DNA from 2 places in the Arthrobacter sp. ERGS1:01 genome. Region 2 is predicted to be linked to the other one. Evidence: riboswitches for the same ligand, from Rfam matches in the RefSeq annotation. Region 2 holds a riboswitch; the other holds the start of a gene.
The links. Region 2 has a riboswitch for cyclic di-AMP ahead of AL755_RS24275 (M23 family metallopeptidase). Riboswitches for the same ligand answer to the same signal wherever they lie in the genome.
Positions count from the first base shown of each region.

Region 1: another riboswitch for cyclic di-AMP. It lies ahead of AL755_RS02310 (hypothetical protein); the one in region 2 lies ahead of AL755_RS24275 (M23 family metallopeptidase).

Region 1 covers NZ_CP012477.1:492,075-501,108, reverse strand. The annotation lists gene AL755_RS02335 (DapH/DapD/GlmU-related protein) at 1-426, opposite strand, end outside; gene AL755_RS02330 (SixA phosphatase family protein) at 464-985, opposite strand; gene AL755_RS02325 (winged helix-turn-helix domain-containing protein) at 1,129-1,980, opposite strand; gene AL755_RS02320 (MFS transporter) at 2,588-3,853, opposite strand; gene AL755_RS02315 (MarR family winged helix-turn-helix transcriptional regulator) at 3,850-4,290, opposite strand; cyclic di-AMP (ydaO/yuaA leader) riboswitch at 4,567-4,748, shown strand; gene AL755_RS02310 (hypothetical protein) at 4,755-5,552, shown strand; gene upp (uracil phosphoribosyltransferase) at 5,655-6,293, opposite strand; gene tadA (tRNA adenosine(34) deaminase TadA) at 6,379-6,810, shown strand; gene AL755_RS02295 (hypothetical protein) at 6,919-7,410, shown strand; gene AL755_RS02290 (DNA glycosylase AlkZ-like family protein) at 7,354-8,523, opposite strand; tRNA gene AL755_RS02285 (tRNA-Ser) at 8,605-8,694, shown strand; gene AL755_RS02280 (response regulator transcription factor) at 8,939-9,034, shown strand, end outside.
Region 2 covers NZ_CP012479.1:146,788-155,821, forward strand. The annotation lists gene AL755_RS04675 (helicase-associated domain-containing protein) at 1-587, opposite strand, end outside; gene AL755_RS04680 (hypothetical protein) at 613-852, opposite strand; gene AL755_RS04685 (cold-shock protein) at 1,055-1,435, shown strand; gene AL755_RS04690 (DUF3027 domain-containing protein) at 1,447-1,971, shown strand; gene serC (phosphoserine transaminase) at 2,071-3,198, opposite strand; gene AL755_RS04700 (metal-dependent transcriptional regulator) at 3,442-4,137, shown strand; cyclic di-AMP (ydaO/yuaA leader) riboswitch at 4,291-4,518, shown strand; gene AL755_RS24275 (M23 family metallopeptidase) at 4,523-5,335, shown strand; cyclic di-AMP (ydaO/yuaA leader) riboswitch at 5,470-5,681, shown strand; gene AL755_RS04710 (NlpC/P60 family protein) at 5,685-6,506, shown strand; gene AL755_RS04715 (MDR family MFS transporter) at 6,719-8,356, opposite strand; gene AL755_RS04720 (TetR/AcrR family transcriptional regulator) at 8,443-9,034, opposite strand, start outside.

The DNA of each region.
Region 1 (9,034 bases), on a different replicon from region 2:
CAGGATGGTTGCCCCGGCGCCGATCCACACGTTCTCGGCCACGTCGATGGGTGCGCCGGTGAGGTAGAGCCTGCGCTCGGCCGGGTCCACGGGGTGGCCGCTCGTGATGAAGGTGGCCTTCGGTCCGATCATGACGCCTTCGCCGAGCCGGATTCCGGCATAGTCCAGGAACGTGCAGCCCTGGTTGATGAAGACGCGCTCGGCCAGCTCCAGCTTGAGCCCGTGGTCGGTGTAGAAGGGCGGGTAGATCGTCACCCGCTCCGGAAGCGCCCGGCCCAGGATCCGCTCGAGCAGCGCGGCCTTGCCGGCGTCGTCCTCAAAAGGCAGCGCATTCAGGCGGGAGGTGAGTGCCGTGACCTGCAGGACCCGCCCGGCCATGGCCTTGAATTCGGGGCCGTGAATCGGCATGAGCCGGTCATTGCGCATTCCACAATCCTTTCGCCTGCTTCGCGGGCCTGGGTGATTAGCGGGGCACCACGAAGTGGGTGACGCGGGCGTCCTGGCCGTCGAGCGTGGCCCAGTCCCCCGTGTGCTCCAGGACGGTCAACGCGCTGGTGGGGTAGCCGGAGGCGAGCGACATATAGGCCTCCTGGTCCGAATCGCGGGAGGCAAGGCGCAGCGCCACCTCCTGGATGCCGGGCATGTGGCTGATCACCATGAGCGTGGTGACGGTTTCGGGGACGTGGTTGATGACCGACAGGATCCGGGTGGGGCCGGCGTCGTACAGCTCGTCCTCCAGCTTGGGCGTGGGCCCCTTCTCCCCCAGTTGCTGGCCCACCCACGCGCAGGTCTGCCGAGTACGCAGCGCCGAGGAACACAGGATGAAGTCGGGCACCACATCGTTTTCCAGCAACCATTTTCCGGCCAGCGGCGCCTCGTTGTGGCCGCGTTGGGCCAGGGGGCGTTCATGGTCCGCAACACCCAGCGGGAACGCCGCCTTGGCGTGGCGCATCAGGATCAGCCGTTTCACATGGTGTTCGCTCATGCTCACAGTTTAGTGAGTGTTAAAGGAGAACGACGGCGGTCCCACCCCCGGGAGGGTCGGACCGCCGTCGTTCCAAATGCATCGCTGGTCCCACGCGCCCCAGGGCCCGCTGCGAGCCTGCGGGCAGTGGGAGGGCGTGGGGACTAGATGGAGTATTCCGGGGCGGCCCAGACAACCACTTCGGGGTGCTCGTAGAAGCGGTAGCCCTCGCCGCGCACGGTGCGGACCGTGTTGGCCAGGCGGCCCAGTTTGGAGCGCAGGCGGCGAATGTGGACGTCGATGGTGCGTTCGTTGGGGATCTCGTCGGCGTTGCTCCAGAGCCCTTCCAGGAGCTCGTCGCGGCCCACGGTGCGGGTGCCGTTCTCCACCAGGTAGTTCAGGAGTTCAAATTCCTTGAACGTCAGGTTCAGGGTTTCCCCGTCGAGGTGGACCTCGCGGCGGGCCAGGTCGATGAGCACGCCGGAGGGGCGCTGTTCGGCGGCGACGGGCACGCGGACGGCTTCCTGGCGCTGGCGGTTGGCCACGGTGGGGTCGCCGAACGTGGAGCGGACCACGTCAAGCGCGGTTCCCACCGCGTCCGACGGCGCAATTGCCACGGCTGCGTAGCTTTGGGCCTGCGGGACGAGGCTCTGGGCGTAGGCGCGGATGTCCTGGGCCAGTTTGGCGAGCGAAGTTCCGGCGGCGGCGGCGGTGTCTTCATCCACCCCGACGTAGAGCACGAAACCGCGGGCCACGTTGTCCGGGCTGACGCCGCGGAGCTTGTCGCTGCCGGCAATGACGGGGGTGGGCGCCGTCATGGGGTGGGCGTCGATCGGGGGGACGGCGCGCAGCCGGGCGGCGACGGCGTCGTTATCGCGGCGGTAGGCGGCGGGATTGCCGTAGGACGGCTGATCCTGCTGGGGTGCCCTGGCCAGCGGGTTTTGCGAGCCGCCGCGGGCAACTGCCTTGGCTGCATTTCGAACTGAGATGTGGACGTATCCGGAAGCTACAGACATTGAACTACCTAGGTGTATGGCCGTATCCTACGGCGCGAATGCTTTTTTCGTATCCCGGCGGGCCGGGACTAAATGCCCGGTCAGGGGCTGGCCAGATGGCCGAAAGTGCCTAAAACAAATGGGTTGTGAGCTAGGCCGGCATTCGACAACTACACAAGAACCGTCCATGGGTGTCATCAAGGACGGTTGCTGCGGCTGCAGAATTCACTGAGTGGGTGTTCACATAAGTCAGTGTCCTACGTAATAAACGGAACTTGCAAGTAACAATGGGGCAATACGTCCACATTTTGAGACTTTGGCGTATTTTGTGATGAAGGTAACACTGTCACTTTGATCTCATTTGAATCGCCGATGACGGCTTGCGTCAAACAAAATCACAATTTTGATGCCTATCCGTGAAAAATATTCGACGCAAGTCCGCTTTTCAATAAATTAATTCATCCAGCGTTTTTGTCTGCCGCGGTGGCCTGCCGCAAGCCCTTTTGGACACCCAGATAATCCCCAGCATTTTACGCTAGGTAAACAGAAGTTCACGTAATGCGCTGCACTCTCCGGCCCCGCAACGGCCCTTTTTGACCCGCGTTGCAGGACCCCGGAGTTGCCGGAATCAGCGGTGCAGTGCCTGCGCCATGGCGAAGGGACGCAGGCCGCGTACCTGGTCGCGGAAGCGGACGTGGTTGCGCCTGTTCATCATGGCCAGCGCAATGAGTGCCGCCGCAACGGACACGACCGCGCCGATCCCCAGGGACCAGCGGGCGCCGAACTCCGTGGCGATCCAACCCACCAGCGGCGCCCCGATGGGCGTCCCGCCCTGCAGCACGGCCATGTAGACGGCCAATACGCGTCCGCGCATGGCCGAATCCGTGGTCAGCTGGACGGTGGTGTTGCAGGCGTTCATGAAGGTGAGGGAGGCCAGGCCCACCGGGACCAGTGCCAGGGCGTACAGGGCGTAGCTGGGCATGAAGGCGGCGATGGCCACCGTCACCCCGAAGGCCAGCGCCCCGCCAACAATGTAGGCCATGCGCATGTTCTTGCGGCGGGCGGCCAGCAGGGCCGCCGCCAGGGTGCCCACGGCCATGACCGAGCCCAGCAGGCCGTATTCGCCCGGCCCCAGATGGAAGATGGTGGTGGCCATCAGGGCGTTGGTGATCTGGAAATTCATCCCGAAGGTGCCGATCATGAACACCAGCGCCATGATCATCATCAGGTCCGGGCGTTGCCGGATGTAGGAGAAGCCCTCGCGGATCTGCCCCTTTGCCCGCGGCACGCGAACGGATGGTTGCAGTTCCGAAACCCGCATCCGCCACAGGGAGACGATCACGGCCGCGAAACTGGCCGCGTTGATCAGGAATGCCGGGCCCGTGCCGAAGGCGGCGATGACCAGTCCGGCGACACCGGGGCCGGCCAGGCGGGCCAGGTTGAAGGAGGCGCTGTTGAGGGCGACGGCGTTGGGGACGTCGGCCTTGGCGACCACCTCGGAGACAAACGCCTGGCGCGACGGGGCGTCAAAGGCGCTGGCAACACCGAGCAGCAGGGCCAGCACGTAGACGTGCCACAGTTGCACCGAGTGGGTGACCACCAGGAGCCCCAGCAGCAATGCACACAGGCCCATGGCCGTCTGGGTGCACAGCAGAAGCTTGCGTTTGTTGACCCTGTCGCCCAGCAGCCCGGCAAAGGGCCCAAGGAAGACGATCGGGAGGAACTGCAGGCCGGTGGTGATGCCTGCTGCGGTTCCGGAATTGTGCGTCAACACCGTCAGCACCAGCCAGTCCTGGGCAACGCGCTGCATCCAGGTGCCGATGTTTGAAACCAATGCCCCGGTCACCCAGAGCCGGTAGTTGAACACCTTCAGGGCGCGGAACATGGCGTTCATGAGCTGCTCATCTCCGCCAGGATCAGGGCCGCTTCATGGAGCGTGGCACGTTGTTCGGGCGTCAGTGCGGCCACCCGCTTGGCCAGCCACTGGGTGCGCTTGTTCCGGGCCCGCTCCAGCACCGCGGCGCCGTCGTCGGTGATCTGGACCAGCACCTGGCGCTTGTCCAGCGGGTTTGCCCCCCGCGTGACATGGCCGGCGGCGGCCAGGTCGTTGACGATCCGGGTCATGGACGGTGCCTGGATTTTTTCGCGTTCGGCCAGCTGGCCAACCGTCATGGAGGCGCGAAGGATGGCGGCCAAGACCGAGTACTGGCCGGGGCTGATGTCATGGGAGGCGGCTTCCGCGCGCAGCCTGCGCGAGGTGCGCATGATTGCCACACGAAGTTCGGCGGCGAGCGGCGCCGCGCCGGTGGGTCGTGATGTGTTCTTCGTCACCCCCTCGGTCCGCGCCTGGCGTTGCGGAGGGGTCGCTTCCGGGGCTGGCCCCGGCGTCGAAAGTTTCATTGAATTCTGCGTCATCGTCTGTATCTGCCTGGCTCACAAGGTTACGTATCTACTACAAAGCAGCCTAGTTCATTAGCAATGCTAAGTAAATATGAAACCCCTCACGGCCGTTACCAAAATGTGACATCACCGAAAAGGTTGGGTAGTGTGAAAAACGTGCCCGCCGAACCACCCACGGTTCCTTGGCACAAATGGACGGATCGCCGAGCTCTGCCGCCGCCCATTTCCCGTTCACATGTATGGCAGAGACGGGGGACCCAATCTTTACGGGCCTCCACTTGGATGCCCTTGGGGTTAAGCCGAAACGCAAGCAGTTGTTGCTGCCTGCCGCCCGGCCGGATGCTCTAATCCGTTCCCGACAGCTCACCTCGCAGGCGTAGAGAGGCTCTATTTCTATGTCTGCAGCACCCCAGCACGGCCGACGCCGCGCCGAATCAGTCCGCCCATCCACAGCCGAAACCGCACCGACCGCAACCGGTACCCGTGCAGCGGCCCGCTCCCGCTCCAAGGCCGCCGGCCCCGTCCGGCGCATGGCCATTGTTGCCGTAGCCGGCGTCTTGCTGGCCGGCGGCGGACTCGCCCAGGCGGCCACCAACACCTCCAGCAACACTCTGTCCGCGGCAAGCTATGTTGCCACCGTCGCGGCCACGGCGGCCCCGTCTGCCGCAGCGACCCCGTCCGCCATTTCGGCGCCCACGGACATCGCCATCGACTTCTCCCGGATCCAGGTCGGCTCCACGAAGGCTGCAGCCAAGCCCTCCACCACCGTCAAGAGCGAGGCCGACGCCGTAACTCCCGTTGCGACGCCCACGCCCACTCCGGCCAAGGCTGCTGCACCGGTCAAGGCCGCTGCTCCAGTGAAGGCCGCCGCTCCGGCGCTGGTCGATGATCCGGCCGCGGCCCAGGCCTACGCCTCAAGCCTGTTGGCTTCCAAGGGCTGGGGCCAGGACCAGATGGGCTGCCTGAACCAGCTGTGGACGCAGGAGTCCAGCTGGCTGACGTCCGCCGAGAACGTCTCCAGCGGCGCGTACGGCATTGCCCAGTCGCTGCCGGCCGAGAAGATGGCCAGCGCCGGGGCGGATTACCGCACCAATTACAAGACGCAGATCCAGTGGGGCCTGGGCTACATTTCGGAGCGCTACGGCAGCCCCTGCGGCGCCTGGGCTCAGGAAGTGGCCGTCGGCTGGTACTAGGCCGGCACGAATTGCGCCTTAACCAACTGTGACGCGGTAGTTGCTAAAAACGAGAACGTTTTCAGCAACTACCGCGTCACAGTTTTAGGTGGCAAGCGTGGGTTAGTCCACGACGCCGTAGAGGCGGTCGCCGGCGTCGCCCAGGCCGGGCACGATGTAGGACTGCTCGTTGAGGCCTTCGTCGATCGAGGCCAGGACCACGTGGACATTGTCGCGGTCGCCATGGGCGGCCTCGAGCTTGGCCAGGCCCTCGGGGGCTGCCAGCAGGCAGATGCAGGTGATGTCGGCCGCGCCGCGGTCAAACAGGAACTTGAACGCCTCGATCAGCGTGCCGCCGGTGGCCAGCATCGGGTCCAGGACGTACACCTGGCGGCCGGTCAGGTCCTCGGGGAGGCGTTCGGCGTAGGTGATGGCCTCGAGGGTTTCCTCGTTGCGGGCCATGCCCAAGAAGCCGACCTCGGCCGTGGGGAGCAGGCGGGTCATGCCCTCGAGCATGCCCAGGCCGGCGCGCAGGATCGGCACCACCAGGGGGGTGGGCTTGGTCAGTCCGGTACCCACGGTGGCGGTCACGGGAGTTTCAATGTTGACGGGCTCGACGCGGACTTCGCGAGTCGCCTCGTACGCCAGCAGGGTGACAAGCTCCTCCGTCAGCTGCCGAAAAATCGGCGACGGGGTGGTCTTGTCCCGCAGGACGGTTAATTTGTGGGCAATCAGCGGATGATCCGCAACCAGTACGCGCATAGATAAAAGCTACCATTGAGCCGTGTCCTCCACTGCGAAATCCCGCCAAATCGAGACCCCCGCCACGACGGCGCATGCCCGGTGGATGGGTCTGGCCCTCGAACAGGCGCAGCTGGCCCTGGCCACGGGAGACGTGCCGATTGGCGCCGTCGTCCTCGGGCCCGACGGCGCGGTGCTGGGTGTGGGGCGCAACGAACGTGAGGCGCACAAGGATCCGACGGCACACGCGGAGGTCGTGGCCATCCGCCAGGCGGCACAAAAGCTGGACGCCTGGCGGCTGGAGGGATGCACCCTGGTGGTCACGCTGGAGCCGTGCACCATGTGTGCCGGGGCCATCGTGCTGGCCCGGGTGCCGCGCGTCGTCTTTGGTGCCTGGGATGAGAAGGCCGGTGCAGCCGGGTCCGTGTTTGACGTGCTGCGCGAACGCAGGCTCAACCATTGGGTGGAGGTGTTCCCGGGCGTCAGGGAGGACGAATGCGCCGTGCTGCTGAAGGATTTCTTCGGCGCCCACCGCTAACCGCTCCCGCACCAGCCGCGGCGCCTTGATAAAGTCGGCTGCCGGGCCCGATAACCGGGCGCAGGACAATTTATTCGGGGGTTTGCAGTGGCATCATGGCGGGATTCAGTGTCCGAGGCGGCGCAGGAGGACCTGGAGAATTTGCTGAACATCGCCCTGCCCTTTGCGCACCAGTGCCTGGGCAAGTACGGGGAGTTCCTGCCGTTTGCGGCCGGCATCGGCACGGACGGCCAGCCCGTCTACATCATGGCCGAACCGCGCCAGGAGGAGAATCCCGAATCGACGGAGATCATCGCCGACTGCTACCACGGCCTGACCGAACGCCGAGATGAGCTTCGCGCGTCCATCGTGGTCTCCGACGTCACGCTGCGGTACCAGGGCACGGACGCCGTCCACCTGGCAACCGAACACGTTGAAGGCGCATCCCTGAGCATCATGCAGCCCTATACCCTGGGCGACGCCGGCCCCCAGTTTGGCGAGATGAGCGTCTCGATGGGTGAGCGCATCGTGTGGCGCGGGGTCGGCGCCCAGCCCGACGCGTGGCTAGGCGGTACCGGCCGCGTCCAGGGCCGCGATGCGCTTCGCGCGCGACGCCGGTGAATCCAGGCTGAAGGAGCGGAAGTCTCCCAGGTCCTCGCGGATGAACGCCTCCACCTCCTTGATCCGGTGCGCCACGGCCTTGGTGGGTGCGTCAAAGAGCCAGTGGGCAATGCGTTCCCCGGCGGGATCGTATTGCCACAGGCCGATGATGCGCCCGCGGTCCACGATGGGATGGTCGGGCAGGTCGGCGGTCAGGGCCAGGCGGGTGGTCTCAAGTTGGCGGTCCTGGTCTTGTTCGGCGAAGTGGTCGCCGGCGTTGCGCCGGAGCAGGAACAACGCGTCGGTTCCCGCGAGCAGCTGGATTTGTTCGTCCTTGGGCGCCGTGAAGGTGGCGCGCGCCTCGGCGTCTGCCGGCAGTATCCACAGGCCGTCAACCTCGATCGCGCCGGCACCCGCCAGCGCCGCCTTGCTTTGGGCCACGGTGAATGCGGTGAACCACTGGGTTTGCTTGAGCGTTGCGCCGCCAGTCCAGCCAAGGTAGCGCTCCATGAGCGTAGTCCTGGCCTGCTCGGGCGTCCCGGCGGCCGCTTCCAGGCCCCATGCCGTGTACGCGTAGCGCTGCTGGTCCAGCCGGCCGTTGACCGGAACGCGCCGGATCCGGCCGTCCGCCTGCAGCAGGCCCAGGGCGGCGGGAAGCGTGGTGGAGGCGCCCTTCTTCTTGCCGGCCTCGCCGAGGCTGCGGACGGCATCGCCCAGCTGGTCCTTGAGTTGCTTGGGGTCAAGAGGTTCGACGGCGTCCGTCAGGACCGCGAGGACCTGCTGTTCCAGGGTGGCCAGATCCGCTCGGGGGACGTCGAGCTTGTCCAGGACCTTCGCCTGCGTTTCGGCGGCCGCCAGTCCGAGTGTGAGCGCCCACGGGTAGTCGTCCGCGCCGAGCACATAGGTGCAGCCGCGCGCCGTCGGCAGTTCATGGATGCGCAGGGCCGCGACGTCGGCGTCGGCCTCTTCCCGCCGGATCCCCGCACGCGCAAATAAGGACAGGTAGGGATTGGCTCCGCCCACCGAGCGGGCCCAGCCGGCGGCGGTGAGCGTTTCCGCCGCATTTTTGCCCGCCAACGAGCCGTCCAAGCCTTGTTTGTGCCAGCTCCAGGCACGCTGCGTCGCACTGTCCATGCGCCTATCCTGCCCCATCGGGGCGGCCGCCGCTGCACTCATTTTTGTTGTGGGCCGTTGACCCGGTAAGGTTGACGCGTTGGTGACGTGTCCGAGCGGCCGAAGGTGCAACACTCGAAATGTTGTTCAGGTGAGAGCCTGACGTGGGTTCAAATCCCACCGTCACCGCCAAGTGGCAAGGCCCCTGCTTCCCTTTGTTTATAAGGGAAGCAGGGGCCTTTGTCGTTCCCGGGACGCGCCCGAGACAGACCCTGGGGCACGAAACAGACTCTTCCCCGCGAAACAGGCGTTGGCCAGCCACTGTTTCGCGGTCCCGGGTCTGTCTCACGCGGGCGCCGGGATGAGGCCCCTGAAACACAGAGAACATTCAGGAATCGTACAGACGGATTCGGGTCAAGCGTCAGAGAATGGATGCATGTCCCTTCCTTTTGCATCGGCCGGCCTCAGCAAACTCACCCGCCCAGGCGGTGAGCCGATCCGCGCGCTCGTCGTAGACGACGAGGAGTCGCTG
Region 2 (9,034 bases):
CCGTCCGGCGCCCCGGCGAACACGGCATCCTGCGCGGACTGCGCGGACTGGGCGCCCGGTCCGGCCGGGCCTGCCGTTGCGACGGCACGGTCAAGGGCGTCCCGGCCGCCGGGCAGCGCGGCGGCCAGCTCGCGGTAGCTGCGGCCGAGTCCGGCGGGATGCGCGCCCAACATCTCGCGCACATTGGTGACGGGCAGGAACCGGGGGCCGCCGGCGTCGTCCGGTCCTGCATGCTCGGGGGCCGGGGCGGGCACGACGAGGGCGAGCCGGCACAGTTGAGCCGCAAGGGAGGCCGCCTGAGCGGCCGTGGCGCCGTCGGCCGCAGCGGCGAGCATTTCCGCCGTGGCACCGGGGAAGGCGGCGTCGGGTTCGGCAATGACGGTCAGCGCCGTGAGTAGCTGCAGCTGGGGCTGGTTGAGGCGGTCCAGGGCCCGGGCCAATCCGGCACGGCTCGTGGCCCGGGCGGCCAGGGCCGCGAAATCGGCGGCCGGGGGCTCCATCAGCTCGGGGCGGAGTCGCAGCAGCGCCAGCAGGGCGGCGTCGTCCCGGGAGGCAAGGTCGGCGGTCAGCTGCTCAAGGGTGGACATCAGGATTGGGCCGTGACGGGCATGCTTAGAGCCGGCGCCGGCGGGCAACCATGTGCACGATGCTGATGCCCATCATGACAAAGGCCACGGGCAGGCCGATCTCGGCAATGAAGTTGTACCCGGCCCAGGCTTCGCGCCCGCCCCACGCGACCAACAGGACGGCCAGCAGCGACGCCAGCGATCCAAGGGCGATGATCAGGGCGGCCACGTTGAAGACCTGCCAGCCGCGGCTGTCGGAGCGCGGCGTTGTGTTCAGGGGGCTCATGAACATAACGCTAACAGCGGACGGTAGAGTGACAAAGCCGCAGACGCAACGCCCAAGGCGGTAATCTAGAAGCTAGTAGACCAGCACGCCTTGACCCCTGTTACGTACCAGCTGCACATTTCACAGCCCTGGAGGTACCGCGAAAACTCCGCGCAGGTGTCAGTCGTGATTCCCCACAGATGAAATATAAGAGGTAAAGCAAGTGCCGATCGGCAAAGTGAAGTGGTACGACAACGAAAAAGGCTTCGGCATCCTGACGGCCGACGACGGCCGGGAAGTCTTCCTGCGCGCCAACGCCCTGGCCCCCGATGCCGGTGAGATCAAGCCCGGGATGCGCATGGAGTTTGGTGTGGCTGACGGCCGCAAGGGCGCCCAGGCCATGGCCGCAAAGGTCCTTGACCGCAGCCCGTCCGTGGCCAAGGCCAAGCGGATGCCCGCCCGTGACCTTGCCCCGATCGTCCAGGACCTCGTGTCCCTGCTTGAGCGTTCCGTAGGATCCCTGACCAACGGCAAATACCCTGAAGGTGACGCGAGCAAGATTGCCGCCGCGTTGCGCAAGGTTGCCGACAACTTCGACGCGTAACGGTGCCCACCATGACCGAACTTCCCACTGAATCCGCCACCACCACGGTAGAGGCCGCCGCTTCGGCGCCCGAGCCGCGCCCGGGCGTGCCCGTGTGGCGGGTGGGCAAGCCCGACGCCTTCCTGGCCGACGCCGTCTCCACCGCACGCGCCGCCGTCCGGGAGATTGCCGCCAATGACAACATTGGCAAGCACGTCGCGGCCCGCAGCGAAGGCGTCAGGGTGGTCACGCATCTCTTTGAATGCCTGCTGCCCGGCTACGTCGGCTGGCAGTGGTTCGCCACGGTGACCCGGGTGTCCCGGTCCAAGGACGTCACGGTCAACGAGGTCGGCATGCTGCCCACCAACGACTCCGTGCTGGCCCCGCCGTGGGTGCCGTGGGCCGAGCGCGTCCGCCCCGAAGACGCCACGCCCGATGAACCCGTCGAGCCCGAGCATCACGACGAGCCGGAACACGACGACGAGGATCACGAGGAGCCCGGTCACGACGACGACGACGACGCCTCGGAGACTGACTCCGAGCCCGCCGAGGACTGACCTCGCTCCCCGGTGTTTCGCGGGGACACATCCCCAAACGTTGAGAGCCCAGATAATCATGGTGATTATCTGGGCTCTCAACGTTGTGGGTGGGATCGGCTAGAGGTTTTCCACCACGTAGTCGATGCACTTGGTCAGCGCGGTGACGTCGTCAGGCTCGATCGCGACGAACGTGGCCACGCGCAGCTGGTTGCGGCCCAGCTTGCGGTAGGGCTCGGTGTCGACGATGCCGTTGGCGCGCAGCACCTTGGCCACCGCGGCGGCGTCCACCGACTCGTCAAAGTCGATCGTGACGATCACGTTGGAGCGGTCCTCGGGGTTCACCACGAACGGGGTGGCGACGGAGGAGGCCTCGGCCCAGGAGTACAGGCGGCCGGCGGAATCGGCGGTGCGCTTGGAGGCAAAGTCGAGGCCGCCGTTGGAGTTGAGCCAGCTGAGCTGTTCGTTCAGCGTCACCAGGGTGGAGAGCGCGGGCGTGTTGTACGTCTGGTTGACCAGAGAGTTGTCGATCGCCGTCTTCAGGTTCAGGAAGTCGGGCACCCAGCGGTCCGTCGCGGCAATGCGGGCTGCCCGCTCCAGGGCTGCGGGGGAGAACAGGCCAAGCCACAGGCCGCCGTCGGAGGCGAAGTTCTTTTGAGGAGCGAAGTAGTAGACGTCCGATTCACTGACGTCCACGTGCAGGCCACCGGCGGCGGAGGTGGCGTCAATGACCACCAGGGCGCCGTCGTCGGCCCCGGCAACACGCTTGACCGGTGCAGCCACACCGGTGGACGTCTCATTCTGCGGCCACGCGTACACGTCGACGCCGGCCTCGGCGACAGCCACCGGGCGCGTGCCAGGCTCGGCCTTGATGATCGAGGAGGCATCCAGGAACGGGGCGTTGTTGGTGGCCGAGGCAAACTTTGAGCCAAACTCGCCAAACGACAGGTGCTGGGCCTTCTTCTCGACCAGCCCGAACGAGGCAACATCCCAGAACGCAGTGGAGCCGCCAACGCCCATGATGACCTCATAGCCGTCCGGGGCGTTGAAGAAGTCCATCAGGCCGCTGCGGACCTCACCGACAAGGTTCTTCACGGGAGCCTGGCGGTGGGATGTTCCCAGCAAGGATGCACCGGCGGCAGACAACGCCGCAATCTGCTCCGGGCGGACCTTGGACGGGCCTGCGCCAAAACGGCCGTCGGCCGGGCGCAGGTTGGCGGGGATGGTGAGAGGCAGTGATTCGCTCACGAGGTGCTCCAAAAGTTAGTACGATGGAAGTTTTACGGCGTCATTGGATGTTGCCAATTCTGCCGTAGGACCGCATGCATCCCGAAATGTGGGCCGCATGCTGAAACAATCGCCGCCGGGCCGCGGCCGCCCGGAAACGCGCGCGGGAACAAAGGGCCGTTTTCTTCCCTTGTATTAAGCGCGATAACGTAGAGACAACAAGCCCCTGCCCGGAATCTCGCTCTATATAAGGAGGAATCTGACGTGACAGATTTGATCGACACGACGGAAATGTATTTGCGAACCATTCTGGAGTTGGAGGAAGAGAACATCACCGCCCTGCGGGCGCGCATCGCCGAACGCCTCCACCACTCCGGCCCCACCGTCTCACAGACCATCGGGCGCATGGAACGCGACGGCCTGGTGATCGTTTCCGGCGACCGCCACCTGGAACTGACTCCCGCCGGCCGCGACAAAGCCACCCGCGTCATGCGCAAGCACCGCCTGGCCGAAAGGCTCCTCTCCGACGTGATCGGCCTGGACTGGGCCTACGTCCATGAGGAGGCGTGCCGCTGGGAGCATGTGATGAGCGAGCGCGTTGAACAACGCCTCTATGAACTGCTGGGCCGTCCCGACGAATCCCCCTACGGCAACCCGATTCCGGGGCTGGAGGAGCTGGGCGGGGACGTTGCGCCGCTCTTCGCCGCGGGCCTGGTGACCCTCGTCGATGCCATGGCCACGTATTCACCCGAGCAGTCGGTCACCATCCACCGGCTTTCCGAGCGCATCCAGGTGGAACCGGAGCTGTTGACCCAGCTGGACGAGGGCGGTTTGCGCCCCGGGGCAAGGATTTCCCTGGCCCAGGTGGGCGAGTACATTTCCGTCCGGGTGCCCGGGATCGACGGGGCGCTGGAATTGCCGCCCGAGGTTGCATCCCACGTGTTTGTCTCCATGAACTAAAAAGCAAAAACCATGGGCTCCACCGTGCCTTTGGCGTGCGCCGGAGACATGTGTGAAATGTAACGGAATTATCACGGGCACGAAATTTACCGTATAGTAACAAGCTGACGCTGTAACCAAAGCGTTACCAACCTCCGGCACTGAGCCTTGCCTCCGGACGTTGGGCTGAAATACATCAGGCAAGGACGGGGGAACCACAACCGGCGAATTTCCTATTCGTCTTGGGGTGAAGCCTGGTTGGCCGGCACTCGAAATCCTTTGCGACGCAGTCCCTGCGACTGTGCCTTGGACAGACGTGTGCCGCGGACCGGGCCGGATCAAATGAAACACTCTCTGATCCGAATCCGACAGCTAACTCCGCAGGTGTCCAACAGAGAGGTAATTAGTGTCCGAGGTTAAGCAGCACGGCCGCCGTCGAGCGACCGCGCCCCTTTCTTCCCCCGAACTTTCCACCGCATCAGGAAGCCGCCGTGAGGCCCTGGCTGCCGAGCGTGCAGGCACCGAATCCCAGGGCGCCATCGCCGGGCTGGTGCGGGCCGGTCTGGCCAACGGTGCCGGGCAAAAAGTAGGCATCGCCCTGGCCGCCACGGGTCTTGCACTGGCCGTGACCGTACCCTCAGCAGTGAGCGTCCCGGTAGCCAATGTTGAGATGAAGACCGTGTCCGCGACGGAATCCGTTGTCACCGCGGCCGCCGATGTGCCGATTTCCTTTGTGACGCCAAATGTCGCCAGCGTCTTGAATCCCGACGGCCAGCTGAAGGAAACCCTGAAGGTCACCGCCGCCAAGGTCACGCCACAGGCAGCCAAGGGCACGCTGTCGGCCCCCCTGAAGACCCTCGTCAAGTCCTCCCCGTTCGGCCAGCGGATCAACCCGCTCACCGGCTCAGCGGGCGAGATGCACACCGGCCAGGACTATGCCATTGCGTGCTCAACGGCCGTCTTTGCGGCCGCCGGTGGCACCGTGACGTTCGCCGGCTGGCATGAATATGGCGGCGGAAACCGGGTTGTCATTTCCCATGGCAACGGCCTCTCCACCTCCTACAACCACCTCAGCTCCATTGGCGTGAAGGTTGGTCAGAAGATCGAGCGCGGCCAGCAAGTGGCCCTCAGTGGCACCACGGGAGCCTCCACCGGCTGCCACCTGCACTTCGAGGTAATTGTCGACGACGAGACCGTCGATCCGATGGGTTGGCTTTAATTCCTCCACAGGGTCGTTTAGGTCACGGAGTGACCACCTGACCGTGACCTGAACGTGACATTGGGGAAAATCTGTTGTACCGTCGTAATCGCGCCAACTTCGAATCAAGAGGGCGCCCATGAGTGGATTGCCTAGCTCTGCCACCGCCCATGGTCCGTTCGTATCAATCGTCTGGCAGGGGCGGGGGAACCAATATTCGGGCTTCGTTTTCAGAAGTCCTAGGGGTGAAGTCGCAGAAGCGCCTTCGTGGGAAGAGAACATTCTTTCCACTTGAGGATGCGCCAAGCGGCCGGGTGACTCCCATCCGAATCCGACAGCTTACCTCGCAGGCTTTGGGAGAGGATCCTTCTTGTCTTCAAATACCGCTCTTGGGCGCCACCGCGCCGAAGTCGCTAAGACCAGCCCGATCTCCGTCATCACGAAAGCCGTCAGCTCCAACGTCGGTGGTGTCGGTCGTCAAGCCGCTGTTATTGCAGCAGCCTCAGGGCTCGTACTTACCTCAGGAATTGCAGCAAATGCAGCTACCCCCACCGTGGAGCGCGCCTCCGACGGTGGCACCACGCTGAGCCTGAATTCGGAGCTCGCCTCCGCAGTGACGGCAGCATCAACGGTGAAGATCTCCTTCGCCAGCCCCGTTGTCTCCTCTACGCCGGCTCCTGTTGTTGAGGCTCCCGTCGTAGCAGCCCAGAGCAACGAGGTTGCACAGGAAGCACCCGCAGCAGAGGCAGTGGCAGCACCCGCCGCCGACGTGGCTCCGGCCGCCGAGGTTGCAGCACCGGCTGCAGCCCCCACCGTGACCACCACCGAAGCTCCGGCAGAGGCTGCAAAGCCTGTTGCCAAGAGCGGCATTGGTGCCACCATCGCAGCTGCCGCCCTGGCCCAGCTCGGTGTCGCACAGGACTGCACCATGCTGGCCACCAACTCCCTGGCTGCGGCCGGCATCAACTTCCACGGCTGGCCGGCAGGCTACCTGGCCCTCGGCCGCACGGTTTCCCAGGCTGAAGCACAGCCCGGCGACCTCATCTACTACGCCGACGGCGGCATGGGCATGGCCCACATCGCTGTTTACATCGGCAACGGCCAGGCTGTCCACGGCGGCTTCCTCGGAAGCACCGTTGTCTACTCGGTCAACGTAGGCTCCGGCCCGGTCTTCATCGCCATGGGCCACTAAGTAACAAGTCTTCACGCAAAGGGACCCCATCCTCGGATGGGGTCCCTTGCTTTTTAAGGAATCCGCACAGCTCCCTGATAGCTGCCCTCGGCACGCAGGCCGGATTGCTGGGGGACTAGCCTCCTTGCGAACCGGTCGCGGACACAGAAAAGCCGCGCCCGCAGCCCGGCCGCGTTGGCGGCCAGGCCGCAAGCGCGGCTGGACTGATGAGGCTACGGCTGGGCCGGGGGAGTTCCGCCGCCTGCCGCGGTCGCCGTGGCAACAACGGTCTCTTCAACGGCCGGTCCGTGCGTCTCGGTGGCGTTGGCGGTCTTTGAGCTGGTCCGGTCAATCGTGGTCGCGAGCGGGATCTCCTTCACGAACAGCAACAGGATCCCGGCCACGATCAGCAGCGGCACCATGTAGATGAAGATCGGGGTCAGCGCGTCGTTATAGGCGCCAATCACCACATTGCGCACTCCCGCGGGCAGGTTCCGCACGATCTCGGGGGTCAGCGAGTTGATTCCGCCGGAGCCGCCGGACCCGGAGCCGTTCATGCGCTCGATGAGCAGGTTCGCCAGCCTCGTGGCAAAGAGGCTTCCGACGACGGCGGAGCCCAGCGAGGCTCCGATCTGGCGAAAGTAGTTGCTGGAGGCCGTGGCCATGCCCACCTGGGAGTTCGGGAACTGGTTTTGGACGATCAGCACCAGGATCTGCATGCTCATGCCAAGCCCGATGCCCATGATGGCCAGGTAGGCGCAGATGACCCACACCGGCATGGCCGGTGTCATGGAGGACAGCAGCACCAGTGCGCCGGCAACAATGAACATGCCCGTGATGGGCAGCCACTTGTAGCGGCCGGTGCGGCTGACCAGTTGCCCGGAGCCGATCGAGGTGATGAGCAGTCCCGCCATCATCGGGATCATGAGCAGCCCTGCCTGGGTGGCGTTGGCGCCCGTGACCATCTGCAGATAGGTGGGCAGGTAGGCGAGTGTGCCGAACATGGCGATACCGGTGATCAGGGCGGCCGCCGTCGTCAGGTTGAAGTTGCGGTCCTTGAACAGGTGCAGCGACATGATGGGGTGCTCGGCCCGGCTCTCCACCCAAACAAACAGAACGGCGGCGGCAATGGTGCCGACGGCCATGCCGATGATGGTGGGGGAATTCCAGTCATACTTGGTGCCGCCCCAGGTGCTCACCAGCACCAACAGGGTGGAGGTGATGCCCAGCAGGGCCATGCCGGCGACGTCAACACGGCCGGGCACGCGGGGGCGCTTGGGCAGTTTGAGGAAGAACACGGCGGAGATGATGGCCAGGATGCCCAGCGGAATGTTCATCCACAGGCCCCAGCGCCAGCCGATCCCGTCGGTGAACCAGCCACCCAGCAGCGGGCCGGCCACGGAGGACAGTGCGAACACGCCGCCCATGACGCCCATGTAGCGGCCGCGCTCCCTGGCCGGGACGACGTCGGCGATGATGGCCTGCGAGAGCAGCATCAGACCGCCGCCACCCAAGCCCTGCACGCCGCGGCCGATGATCAGCCAGGTCATGTCCTGGGCGAAGCCGCCCACGATGGAGCCAAGGATGAAGATGGAGATGGCGCCGATGAACAGGGGCTTGCGGCCCATCAGGTCGCCCATCTTGCCATAGATGGGCAACATGATGGTCGAGGCGAGGATGTAAATGGTGATGACCCACAGCATCTCGTTCACGCCGTGGAGTTCGCCAACAATGGTGGGCAGGGCCGTGCTGAAGATGGTCTGGTCAAGTGAAGCAAGCAGCATGGTCAGCATCAGCCCGGCAAACAACAGCAGGATGCTGCGTTTATCGGTCCGGGCCGGCGCATGCTCGGTTTGGGTGGTTGTTGCCATGGTGAATTCCTATGCGTGTGACGTGTTAAGCATCGAGAGAAAGTGTGAGGGGTGGTGCGTGCGGCGGCCGGGGCCGACGGCGGCCGTTACGGCCAGTGTTCGTTGACGGTGATGCGCTGGATCAGGTCGGAGGCGGAGCGGACCAGGTCCTCCCGGGTGGCGGTGAAGTTGCCGGCGGCCCACTTTTGCATGGCGTAGCGCATGGCCCCCGATACGAGGGCCACCACCATGCGGGCCTCGTCCTCCAGATCCGGGGTGTCAACTTCGTTGCGTCCCCGGTAGTGGTAACGGGCCATGACGTAGCCGACAAACACGTCTTCCGTTTCGCTGATGCGGGCTTTTTCCCGATTCAGCAGCTCGGGGGATTGGTGGATGAGCTGGTGCCGTGCCCGGAACGCCTCAAGGTCGGTGTCGCCGTCCACCACTGTCTCGGCGACCACGCTAAAGAGGTCGGCGAAGACGCTGGGCCCGGACCCCCGCACGAATGCCTCAACCTGTTCGGGGGTGGGCATCGACTTCGCGGTGGTGATGTAGACGCCTTCCTTGGACCCGAAGTAGTTGAAGAAGGTGCGCTGCGAAACCATGCTGGCCTCACAGATCATGTCCACCGTGACATTTTCGTAGCCGTGTTCAAGCCCCAGTTCGATTGCCGCCAGGCGAATGGCCGATTGTGTGGCC